Regions from separate parts of the Neobacillus sp. DHD-1R genome, predicted to be linked through region 1. Evidence: riboswitches for the same ligand, from Rfam matches in the RefSeq annotation. Region 1 holds a riboswitch; each other region holds the start of a gene.
What was found. Region 1 has a riboswitch for thiamine pyrophosphate ahead of thiT (energy-coupled thiamine transporter ThiT). Riboswitches for the same ligand answer to the same signal wherever they lie in the genome.
Positions count from the first base shown of each region.

Region 2: linked by a shared signal. The riboswitch ahead of thiM (hydroxyethylthiazole kinase) and the one ahead of thiT (energy-coupled thiamine transporter ThiT) in region 1 are both predicted to bind thiamine pyrophosphate.
Region 3: linked by a shared signal. The riboswitch ahead of AC3ANL_RS11185 (thiamine phosphate synthase) and the one ahead of thiT (energy-coupled thiamine transporter ThiT) in region 1 are both predicted to bind thiamine pyrophosphate.

Region 1 covers NZ_CM173232.1:1,389,176-1,393,450, forward strand. The annotation lists gene AC3ANL_RS06590 (GNAT family N-acetyltransferase) at 93-656, opposite strand; gene AC3ANL_RS06595 (histidine kinase N-terminal domain-containing protein) at 793-1,914, opposite strand; TPP riboswitch at 2,127-2,234, shown strand; gene thiT (energy-coupled thiamine transporter ThiT) at 2,359-2,949, shown strand; gene AC3ANL_RS06605 (FeoA family protein) at 3,120-3,344, shown strand; gene feoB (ferrous iron transport protein B) at 3,344-4,275, shown strand, end outside.
Region 2 covers NZ_CM173232.1:2,247,302-2,251,576, forward strand. The annotation lists gene galU (UTP--glucose-1-phosphate uridylyltransferase GalU) at 1-799, shown strand, start outside; gene AC3ANL_RS10830 (glutaredoxin family protein) at 1,101-1,352, shown strand; TPP riboswitch at 1,440-1,548, shown strand; gene thiM (hydroxyethylthiazole kinase) at 1,628-2,440, shown strand; gene thiD (bifunctional hydroxymethylpyrimidine kinase/phosphomethylpyrimidine kinase) at 2,456-3,274, shown strand; gene thiE (thiamine phosphate synthase) at 3,271-3,918, shown strand; gene thiW (energy coupling factor transporter S component ThiW) at 3,924-4,275, shown strand, end outside.
Region 3 covers NZ_CM173232.1:2,320,022-2,324,296, reverse strand. The annotation lists gene AC3ANL_RS11195 (ABC1 kinase family protein) at 1-1,557, opposite strand, end outside; gene AC3ANL_RS11190 (phasin family protein) at 1,590-1,919, opposite strand; TPP riboswitch at 2,201-2,309, shown strand; gene AC3ANL_RS11185 (thiamine phosphate synthase) at 2,412-3,053, shown strand; gene thiO (glycine oxidase ThiO) at 3,037-4,164, shown strand; gene thiS (sulfur carrier protein ThiS) at 4,175-4,275, shown strand, end outside.

The DNA of each region.
Region 1 (4,275 bases):
TTTAACTCTATAGTCTTATTATTTCCAAAAAAATTTTGTTTAGCAAATTGTGTAGTCCACAAGCTTTAGAATGGCTTGATAAATGGATTTCTTTATGAATTCACCTTCATATTTAAAAGCCTCCATTCTCGTGCCAGCATGCTATAAACGATAAGATCGTGAAAATACCCGTTTAACTGCTCTCCATCTCTTATTTTCCCTTCTTTAACAAAACCTAACCTTTCAGGAATCGCTCGGCTTTTTTTATTTTTAACACCACAGCGTACTTCAATCCGGTTTAATCCTAATTGGAAAAAGGAATAATTCAGCAGGGCTCGAACTGAACGCGTTATAATGCCATGACCTTCTGCATTTCTAGATAGATAATAGCCAATGCTTGCCATGCTGTTGTACCAATCAATTCCATGTAATCCAATCGAGCCGACGAGCTCACCCTTATAAAGGATTCCCACGTTCATCCCGCTATTCTCGGCGAACTGTGATAGCCACACAGGTATGATAGATTCAAAATGATAAGGAGAAGTCATACTATCTACCCATGGCATCCATTCACGTAAATGTTCTCGATTATCTTCGACCAGCTGAAACAGTTTTGAGGCGTGGTGTTGTTGAAACAATTGAAGTTCAATTTCATGGTCAACCCTTAATGTAAACATAAGCCAATTCTCCCCAAAAATTTTTAGTACATCATATGCACAAAAGACCTATAACGGGAGGTGAAACAAATGTAAAAATAAAAAAATCCCTAAGTGGGATTTGCTGAAAATTGGTATTAAATTGTTTCCAGGTGGTTTAAACAACTGGTAAGTAAATCGAAAATGTAGTTTTATCTAATGAGGAATCACAAGTTAAATTTCCTTTGTGCTTTTCAATAATTTCCTTACACACAAACAATCCAAGACCAGTACCAAGTTTTTTAGTGGTGAAAAAGGGTTCGAAAATGGTTTCCCGTAATTCGCACGGGATAACTGGGCCATTATTAGAAATACTGATCTTTATAAACCGACTAATTTCTAAACTACTGCTAATCTCTATCGTCGGATTGGGAACCTCATGATGATTTAAAACATCAATCGCATTAAAAATAATATTAATAAACACTTGCCTAATTTCATCAGCATATCCATTTAATGTGAAATCAGCACTTAAAAATTTTTGGATTTTTACTTTACCGTCCAAAATACTTGGATAAAGAAAATTTAATACTTCATCAATTAGATTATTTAAATTAAAATCAACTTTTTCTTTCCCAATTAATTCTTTCTTTGAAAGTAACAAAAACTGTGAGATTCGAAAATTAAGCTGATCTAACTCACTTGAAATAATATCTAAATATCTCATATTTGGATAATCTGCCTTAAGTAGTTGAATAAACCCTTGAACAGAGGTAAGAGGATTTCTAAATTCATGAATAAAGCTGGATGTCATCTGACCCAAAAGTGTCAATCGATCTTGATGTGTAGAGTCTATCACCATTGTCTTTTCTTCAATAATTTTATTTTTTGCTTCAGAATAATGTGAAACGGCAAAATATAGAAACTTATCAAAGCAAAAATTGATCATATTTATCGATTCTTGAAGTTGTGCCCAGCTAAGCCCTGTTTTACTGAGATAGCTATATAAAATAGTTCTGCCGAGATTGACGTTGTAGACAAAATCCCCAATGTTAATATCTGCCAACACTCTTTCTTCCGAAACAGATATGGCGATTTTTTCAAGAACTTCTAATAACTCTTCTTGGGAAACTTGATGCATTGTAAATATTACATTTAAAATTGCTTCCCCGTTTTCGCGTATCTTCATTTTAAAGGGATCTCCATGATTTTTAATGATCGAATTTTCCCATTCTTGTACTAATTTCTGTTTGTTTTGATTAAAAAAACTGATTAAATCTGTTTGTTCGCCCGTAAACATGCCGTTTCCCCCTATGGTATTAACAAAACTGATTACAATCTAAATTCGCTTATGAGTGCCAAAATCCTTTTAAAAATAAAATAAAAATAATTTCCCAATAGGTTTAATCCATTTCAGAAGCTGTTTATCTCAATCCAACTGGAAACAACATTGTTATAATTTTCTTGTAATATCTCTAAATCAATAGTATATTTTTTATGGAAACAATTGAATACTTCCACAGGGGGAGCTGTTTTGAGATGGCTGAGAGTGAACTTTTGAGTTCTGACCCTATGAACCTGTTAGTTAACGCTAGCGTAGGGATGTGGTTTGCCGAATATGAAAGCAATGCAGACACCCTATATGTCGTGCATTGCTTTTTTTATTGGTCATTTTTAATATGGCACCATATGGCTTCAGGAAGAGATTAAACGGGACTATGTAGTTTAGTAGGGGGAGAAGTTGATGAAACAAACGAGGAGTAACACTTTATTTATTGCAGAGGTTGCTGTCTTTACCGCACTTGCGTATTTATTGGATTTTGTTGCGGGGATATTATCTTTAAAAATTTGGCCGCAGGGTGGCTCCATATCGATTGCTATGGTGCCGATTTTCTTAATGGCCTACCGCTGGGGAATCAAAGGCGGTTTGTTAACAGGATTTTTACTAGGATTATTACAATTTATTCTTGGATTTGCACAAATTTATACCATTGTTCAAGGGATAATTGATTACTTTATCGCTTTTACAGTTGTTGGGTTAGCAGGTGTTTTTGCTGCTCAAGTGAAAAATGCTATTGATGCACAGAAAAAAGGAAAATGGATGGCATACGTCATTTGCGGGGCTTTTTTAGGAAGCGCACTAAGATATCTATGTCATGTTGTATCAGGAATTGTGTTTTTTGGGGAATATGCTCCCAAAGGCCAGCCTGTAGCTATTTACTCCTTGCTTTATAATGGAACTTATATGCTCCCAAGCTTTGTAATCAGTGCAATTATCATTATTTTAGTTATCAGTGCAATGCCAAAGAAAATGATTGTACATCAAATTCGGTAAGAACGAGAAAAGGAAAACATGCATGTGTGAGAAGGTCAAACACATGTATGTTTTTTTTTGCGAATTTTTCGGAGTTTTGTCAAATTTATTATTCTTATTACCTATTAAAAGTGATAAAATACAAATTAGAAAGATAATCATTCTCAATTAACGTAGATAGGGTGATATACATGTTTGGTTCTTTAAAAGCAGGAGATAAAGGTAAGATTATAGACTTATCTCATGTTGGTCACCTCGTTCAAAGACGTTTGCTTGACTTTGGAATTTCCGAAGGATCAGAAGTTTGTGTTAAATGCGTTATGCCCTTTGGTGGTCCAGTAATGATTGAGTCATGTGGACAATGTGTTGGAATTCGCCGTAAAGAAGCGGTTCAGATTGAAGTGGAGAGATTATAATGGAGATTGCTCTAATTGGTAACCCAAATACTGGAAAAACTTCATTGTTTAATAATCTAACAGGATCCTATGAGTATGTTGGCAACTGGAGCGGTGTAACTGTTGAAAAGAAAGTTGGCGTCTTCAAAAATAAGATTGGTCAATTAATAGACTTACCTGGTGTATACACTCTAAATCCATTATCAAAGGATGAAGGTGTTGTTACCTCTTTCTTTTTAAATGAATCCGTTGATCGTTTGTTAAATATATTAGACGCATCACAATTAGAACGAAATTTACATTTGACTCTTCAATTGCTTGAATTTGAGAAACCAGCTCTTATTGGTCTAAATATGATTGATGTAGCGAATAAGCGTGGTATTCACATAGATGCAACAAAGCTTTCAAATCATCTTGGAGTTCCTGTGGTTCCGGTTGTGGCAAGAAATGGAAAAGGCTGTGACAAACTTATTGATGTCATTTCTACCAAATCCATTCAGCCAATCAAGAAAAACCTTGTTTACTATGGTAAAGAGGTGGAGGAAGCCATTACAGCCTTTACGGGCGAAATTTTGGGTAAAACCAGTCATGCAGCCCGATTCCTTGCAATTCAATATTTTGAAGGAAATCAATATGTGCAAAGTTATGTTAATCGAATTGCAAATAAACAAGCGTTAAATAATATAGTAGAAAACTTGGAAGCTAAATTACAGTCACAATATCATGTTAAATCATTGGCCAATTTTATCTATTTGAAAAGAAAAGAAGTTATTGAAAAAATTGTCACCGAAGTAGCGCGTAAAAGTGACTCGGTCATTCCGCTTACAGAAAAAATTGATAGTATTGTAACCAATAAATATTTAGGTATGCCAATCTTTTTGTTGCTCATGTATTTGATGTTTATGCTGACGTTTGATTGGCTGGGGACTCCTTTATCGGATGTGTTAGACGC
Region 2 (4,275 bases), 860 kb from region 1:
TCCAATCGTTGATAAACCAACGATTCAATATATTGTTGAAGAGGCAGTTGCGTCGGGAATTGAGGAAATTATTATCATAACCGGCAGGGGAAAACGGTCAATTGAGAATCACTTCGATAAATCCTATGAACTCGAGGATACACTGTTTAGAAAGAATAATCTCAAAGTGCTAGAGGAAGTACAGAAAATTTCTAATTTAGCTAAGATTTATTATGTTCGCCAAAAGGAACCGAACGGGCTTGGCGATGCTATTCTATGTGCCAAAAATTTTGTTGGAGATGAACCGTTTGCGGTGATGCTGGGCGATGATGTGGTCACCGCTGAAGTTCCATGTTTAAAGCAGCTAATCAATGTTTTCGAGTATTATAATAGTTCCATTATCGCGATTCAGAAAGTGCCAGAACATGAAGTAAGTAAATACGGAATGATAAAGCCCAAGACAGCGATGATCGAAACGAATCTACTTACCATAGAATCGTTAGTAGAAAAGCCAAGTATTGACGAGGCTCCATCAAGGTATGCTGTCATGGGGCGATATGTGTTAAAACCAGAGATTTTTAAAATCTTGGAAGGGCTTCCGCTTGGACAAGGAAACGAATTACAACTGACCGATGCCATCAATGAGTTAAATAAACAACAAGCCGTTCTAGCCTACAACTTTGAAGGAACCCGCTACGACATTGGCGACAAAATCGGCTATATCAAAGCCACCATCGACCTCGCCCTCAAAAGAGAAGACACAAAAGCAGAAATCCTAAGTTATTTGGAAGAAATAGTAAAATGGTGGCAGGCACCATAAAAAGACAATTGGGGCGATTTGTCCACCCCAGGTGGACAGGTTGCCTTTTTGAATATGTGAATATGGTTTAATTATTGCTTGGGAAAGCGCATAAATAGACATTTCTCGAGTTAATTTGTCATATACGGTTGAATGGTTCTTTAGGAGAATTATGATTCTATTTAATAGCCTTGTCGGTTGGATGTACATATATAATAGTGCAATTAAGACGATTCATTTGGCATTTTTAATATTTCTGATACCATAAAGACAGAACATAGTCTTTCACCAATTAACATATTAGCAGAGGGGAAACAGAACCATGGACAAACAAGTCATCGTCTATACGACAAACGATTGTATCGAATGCACAATGGTCAAAAAGGTACTTTCTCAAGAAGGAATCCCATTTGAAGCCAGAAATATCACCACAAACCCTGAGTATCAAACAGAAGTCGAACAATATGGCTTTCTAGGTGTACCCGTAACCGTGGTTAGCCAACGAGCAGTCAAAGGATTTACAAATGAGTTAAAGGAACTTATGGAACTAGCGAAAAGAAATCTGGATAAATAATTTAAGACAATATCAGGTTGTTTAATAGAAATAATTTTCTTTACATCGATAATTTTTAGCGTTAAGATGATGGTAATTTAATAAGCAAGTATCTACTAGGGGTGCCCTGTAATCAGGCTGAGAGAAAACGATTAGTTTTTAACCCTTCGGACCTGATCTGGGTAATACCAGCGTAGGAAAGTAGTCGAGTGAAATATTTTTTTCATTTTCTAACTAACCAGGTCCAATTTATGGATCTGGTTTTTTTCATTTACAAAAGAAATGGGGAGATTGGATTGGAAAAACAGAGCATATATGAAACGTTGGAAAAAGTAAGAGAGGTACGACCGCTTGTCCATAATATAACGAATGTCGTCGTTACGAATTTTACAGCAAATGGATTGCTTGCCCTTGGTGCATCACCGGTCATGGCCTATGCAAATGAAGAGGTAGCGGACATGGCGAAGATTGCTAGTTCCCTTGTCTTGAATATAGGGACGTTAAATTCGCAAACAGTTGATGCGATGATCATTGCAGGAGAATCCGCCAATAAATATGGGGTGCCGGTTATTTTTGACCCCGTGGGTGCTGGTGCAACTCCGTATCGAACGGAAACAGCCAGAAAAATAATGAAGGAAATCAACGTCTCATTGATTAGAGGGAATGCTGCGGAAATGGCGAATGTCATCGGAGAACAGTGGGAAATCAAAGGCGTTGATGCAGGTAAGACACAAGGAAATATTACAGAGCTTGCTATAGCAGCAGCCCAAAAACTGAATTGTGTGGTGGTTATCACTGGAAAAGAGGATGTGGTAACAGATGGAAAAACCACTTTTGTTGTTACGAATGGACATCCGCTTCTAACACAAGTGACAGGAACCGGTTGCTTATTAACCTCTGTAATTGGAGCATTTGCCGGTGTAGAAAAAAATCTGCTCAAGGCATCCGTTTCGGCTTTGTCCTATTATGGAATTGCTGCTGAAAAGGCTGCAAAATTAACCGCAGAACGTGGGCCGGGCAGCTTCCAAATTGAATTTTTAAATCAATTATCACTCGTTTCAAGTGAAGATATAAATCTTTTGGCATCTGTTAAAAAAATAAATGAATAAGAGAGGATCTTTTTTATGATAAAAGCATTAACGATCGCAGGTTCTGATAGCGGCGGCGGTGCAGGTATTCAGGCTGATTTAAAGACGTTTCAAGAATTAGACGTGTACGGCATGTCAGCCATCACTGCGGTTACAGCCCAAAATACGTTGGGGGTGCATGGGGTATATCCGATGACTTCGGAGGCAGTATCACAACAGATAAAGGCTATTGGCGAGGATATCGGTGCTGATGCCCTGAAAACTGGAATGCTATTTAATGCGGAAATTATTGAAGTCGTTGCAGAACAAATTCAGTTTTTTAAATGGGGAAATTTGATTGTCGATCCTGTCATGATTGCAAAGGGCGGTGCCTCACTTTTGCAGCAGGAAGCCATTTCGGCTATGAAAAAGTATTTATTGCCATTAGCCAAAGTGATTACACCAAATATTCCGGAGGCAGAAGTTCTAACAGAAATGTCAATTCGAACAACTAATGATAAAAAGGAAGCTGCCAAGCGGCTATTTGACTTAGGTGCCAAACATATTTTGATAAAAGGCGGGCATGATGAAGATCCAGCTGAATCGATCGATTTATTATTTGATGGCAAGGATTTCTTCACCTTCACCAGTAAGCGAATTGAAACGAAGAACACCCATGGAACCGGATGTACCTTTTCAGCCGCGATTACCGCTGAACTAGCTAAAGGGGCAACGATTTATAATGCCGTTGTCAAAGCAAAGGATTTTATACAGGCAGCGATTGAAGATGACTTAGAGATTGGCCAAGGACACGGCCCAACCAATCACTGGGCATTTCGAAAAAGAACCTTACGAAGGGAGCCGGCAGATGTATGAAAAGCATAAGTGAACATTTAAGGGTTTATTTTATCATGGGCAGCAACAACTGCCTGAAGGATCCAGCGGAAGTGCTTAAAGAAGCGGTAGCTGGTGGAATTACTTTATTTCAATTTCGAGAAAAGGGCAAAGGGGCATTAACAGGAGAAGCTAAATGGACCCTTGCCAAACAGCTTCAGAGCATTTGCAAGGACCATGAAATTCCGTTCATCGTCAATGATGATATCGATCTAGCGCTTGCAATAGAGGCTGACGGCGTTCATATTGGGCAGGAGGACGAGTCGGTAAAAACGGTAAGAGAAAAAATTGGCGACAAGATTCTTGGCGTTTCCGTACATAGCCGGGAAGAAGCAATCAGCGCGGTAGAGGATGGAGCCGATTACTTCGGCATTGGTCCTATTTTTCCAACAAATACAAAAGATGATGCCAAGCCAGTATGCGGGACCGTACTCATTGAACAATTACGCAAACAAGGCTTTACCATTCCGATGGTTGGAATCGGTGGAATTACTAGTGGCAATGCCGCAGAAGTTGTAAAAGCAGGTGCTGATGGCGTTTCCGTTATTACGGCCATCAGCCATGCAGATAAACCACGGGAAGCCGCAAGTGCCTTAAGTCACCAAGTTTACTTAGGGGAGAAGTGATTTTTATGAAAAAAACATCCAAATTGACACTGACCGCTATGATGATTGCCATTGGAACCATCACTAGTAATCTGGTCGCTATTCCGATCGGTTTTACAAAGGTCTTTCCGATGCAGCATTTTTTAAACGTGCTGTCTGCCGTCTTATTAGGACCTTATTATGCGTTAGCACAGGCCTTTTGCGTGTCATTCATCCGAAATCTAATGGGCACAGGCTCCATTTTTGCTTTTCCCGGCAGTATGGTCGGGGCATTGCTAGCTTCACTCCTATTTATAAAAACGAAAAAAATCTATTTGGCATTTATCGGCGAAGTAATTGGCACGGGTATCCTTGGTGCATTGCTATCCTATCCGATTG
Region 3 (4,275 bases), 930 kb from region 1:
AATGGTGTTGGTTCCGAAAGTGGCCCCAACTATTAAGCCCAATACCACGATACTAAAGGCAAGTAGTGTTAAACTAAACGAAAATTTGTTGCTTAAGCGATCTATTTTTGTAAAAATATCATCAAGCTCATGAACACTAATTTTCACCTTTAAATCCCCTTCGGAAGTCTTCTGAAGAACTTCCTCCAGCTGGCTAGGAATTTTCGTAAAGCTTTCAGCCATGTCCTCTGCATCGTTCAAAAGCCTTTTTCCAAATTTGACAGGATTATAGCGTTCCAGCAATAGTTGTTGACCATAAGGCTTGGCCAATTCAAGCAGGTTTAATGAAGGATTTATATCTGAAATAATTCCCTCCAACGTTATTAACGTTTTTCCCAGCATCATAAAATCAGTGGGGATATAAATTTGATGATTTTGGGCAACCGAAAAGAGATCGTTGATAGTCAAACCAAAATTCAATTCTCCTAAAGGGGTATGGCTGAATTTTTTTCTGATTCTGTCAATATCATCATAAAATAGTTTATCATCAACCGATGAGGGGATATAGGTAAGCCTGTACATAGCCTTCACTATTAAATCAGTATCTTCATTCATAAGACCGATCATCAATGTGGTCACATCATATCTTTTTCTCGAAGATAAGCTGCCTATCTGCCCAAAATCAATAAAACCCAGCTGCTTCGTATCAGGATTGTAAAGAATGTTACCAGGATGCGGGTCTCCATGAAAGAAACCTTCTCTTAAAATTTGGGTAACAAACGATTCTACTAACCTATCAGCAATCTGTCTTTTTTCCTCCGGAGTTAGGTTAAGATGTTGGATCTCGGTAATTTTTATTCCTTCGATCCGTTCCATCGTGAGTATTTCGGCTGTAGTGTAATCCCAATAAATTTTGGGAACTTTTATGCCATTATGGTTTTCAAGTTGAAGCTGAATCGTTTCGGTATTCCGGCCTTCCTCCATATAATCCAGTTCATTTTTGATTGATTCGGACAGCTCATCCATCAAATCTGTGATATGATAATGTTCGGCCCAATCATAGTGGTTTTCCATCATCTTTGATAGGTCCTTTATTATTTCAAGATCTGCAAAAACCGTTTCTTTTATTTTAGGCCGCTGTACCTTTACCATTACCTCCTGGCCTGTTGGCAGTACTGCTTCATGAACTTGGCCGATCGAAGCAGACCCGACCGGTGTTTCATTAAAGCGAACAAATACAGCCTCAACCGCCTGTCCGAATTCGAGCTGGATTTTATCATTTATCTCAATAATTGGGACTGGTTTTACATTATCCTGAAGAAGTTCCAATTCACGAATGACTTCTACTGGTAACAAGTCACTCCTAATACTAAGGAGCTGGCCTAACTTAATAAAAGTAGGGCCAAGCTCCTCTAATAAAATGCGTAATCGGTGCCCTATTTCCTGCGGATTTTCCTGTTTAAAGTCTGCTATTAGTCGGTCTTTCATCGTAAGGGTATCGGTTAAACCGATCTCTTGGACTATGTAACCAAACCCATGTTTTACCAACAGGGAAACAATTTCTCTATATCGATTCAAACGTATAATTCCACTTGTCCTCATCCTGCCACCTATATCAGTTCAACGTTTGTGTTGTTATTTTTCAATCGGGCGATTTCTTGTTGAAGTAGTAATAGTTGGGACTGAATATTATCTAGTTCCTCTCGTGCCACGAAGCCCAGGTCCTTTAGCTGGGACTGTACCATTTCACGGTATTCTTGATTCCAGCTCTCGCTTTTTTCTTCGCCGCGTTTCAGAAAATCACCGAATAAGGAATTTGCTTCCGATTGGCTTACCATCCCTTTTTCAATCATGTTCTTCATCAGATCATCTAGTTTTTCTTTTCCATATAAAGTAGCTCCCAGCCCTAATAGGAATCCATTTTTAAATAGGTCTTTCATTCTTATATTCCTCCTTAATATTGTTTTACTATTCCATACCCTAAAATGGGGGAGCAATATCATAAAAGCAGTATTAAAATTGCTGGCTTTTCATAACTCCTATATTTCTCCAAGATACAAAAAATTCATGCCCCTGTCCTTTTATGTATTTTTTCTATATATATAAAGTGAGAAAAAAGGCACTCTTTATGAATTTATTTAATAGTTAAAATTATTTGACATTCTTAACTCAAGTGTTAGTATTATGCATGTAGGTTATTATTAAAAATTATAATGGAATTTATATCCGCTAGAGGTGCCTTTTTAAAGGGCTGAGATTGAAGTACTACTTCGGGACTCTATGAACCTGATCTGGGTTATACCAGCGTAGGGAAGTGGAAAACGCGATATTTGAGTGTGCAAGCATTTCATTTCAAATTATCAAACCACTTTCTTACATAAGAAAGTGGTTTTTTGTTTTCACTTATTTCTTAAGCGGACTATTCTGAAGGGGTGACGCCAATTTTAACGAAGGAAAAAGAGCTACATATTATTTCGAATGGTAAGATGCCAATCGAGAAGTTACGGGAGATTTTAGTCGATATCCACCCATATGTAACGTCGATTCATTTACGGGAAAAACAAAAAACAGCACGGGAACTTTTTAATGCGGTTGATTTGCTTTCTAAAGACATCCCCCTATCCAAAATCATAATAAATGACCGGGTTGATGTTGCTTTGATTACAAGTGCGGCAGGAGTTCAATTAGCCTTTCATAGTTTAGATGCCGCACTTGTAAAAAAAGCGTTTCCCCAGTTAAGGGTAGGAAGTTCCATCCACTCTCTTCATGAAGGAGAAAAAGCCCAACTGGCTGGAGCAGACTACGTGCTTTTTGGCCATGTCTTCCCTTCTAAATCTAAACCAGGAAAGACACCAAGAGGACTCGAGGAATTATCAAGGGTAAATCAACTGAAAATACCCGTATTTGCTATTGGCGGTATAACACCTGAGAATACGAAACAAGTCTTTCAAGCTGGTGCAAAAGGAATTGCGGTCATGTCAGGTATCTTAGAATCCCGCGATCCATTATTAGCTGTAAAAGCGTATGTAAAGGCATTAAAAGATGGAGATGGAATAAGTGAAAAATTCATTTGATGTTGCCATTATCGGTGGCGGGATTAATGGGAGTTCAATCGCCTATCAACTATCAAAGCTTGGAAAAAAAGTGGTTATGATCGAGAAAAACTATTTAGCTTGTGAAGCCTCCAGTGCAGCTGCCGGAATGCTAGCGGCACAAGCGGAGATAGAACAAGACGGTCCCTTATTTCAGTTAGCTCTAAAGAGTCAGGCAATGTTTCCAGCCCTCTCAAAAGAGTTATTTGAAACAACCGGTATTGATATTGAGTTTGTTCAAAGAGGCATGATAAAAATTGCAGAAACGGATGAAATTGCAACAGAAGGACAACAACAGGCAGCGTTTCAACGGAATTGGGATCCAGAAATAGAATGGCTTGATTCTCATAGTGTACGAGAATTGGAACCATCCCTCTCCCCAAGCGTGGCCGGCGGGATGTATCTCCCTAACGATGGGCATGTCCAGCCAGCTAAATTATCACAGGCTTTTGCAAAGGCGGCTGAACAATTGGGGACGAAAATCCTTGAAAATACCGAAGTCCTTTCATTTATCTATGAACAAGAGCGAGTCATCGGGATTAAAACCACTTTAGGAAACATTCATTGCAATCAGGTTGTCCTTGCAACAGGTGCATGGGCTTCAAAGCTAATGCATGACACAGGGCTTGACATAACTGTTTATCCTGTCAAAGGTGAATGCTTCTCTGTTAAATCAGATACACCCATCATTAACAGAACTATTTTTTCAGATAAACGATGTTACTTAGTACCAAAACGGAATGGTGAAATCTATATTGGAGCTACCCAAGTTGAGAATACATTTGATAAAAACGTGACACCTGGCGGAATTGCTACATTAGTAGAAAGAGCCGTTCAGCTGGTTCCTCAAATAAAAGATGCCAGATGGGAGCGAGTTTGGGCTGGTATTAGACCTCAAACTAGCGACGGCCTCCCCTACATCGGTGAACATCCTTTAAAGAAAGGATTGTTCATTGCAGCCGGGCATTACCGAAACGGAATTCTATTAAGCCCAGTGACAGGTACGCTTGTAGTGGATTTATTGGAAGGAAGACCAGATAAACAACTTCTCTCTGCTTTCCGGATTGATAGAAATAAAGAAATGGTGCATTAGGGGGATAATAATGACAGTCTTATTAAATGGCGAATCAATTCAATTACCAGAACAGATTGTCTCTGTTTCAGATTTACTAAAGCATTATGAAATCCATGATAAAGTCGTTGT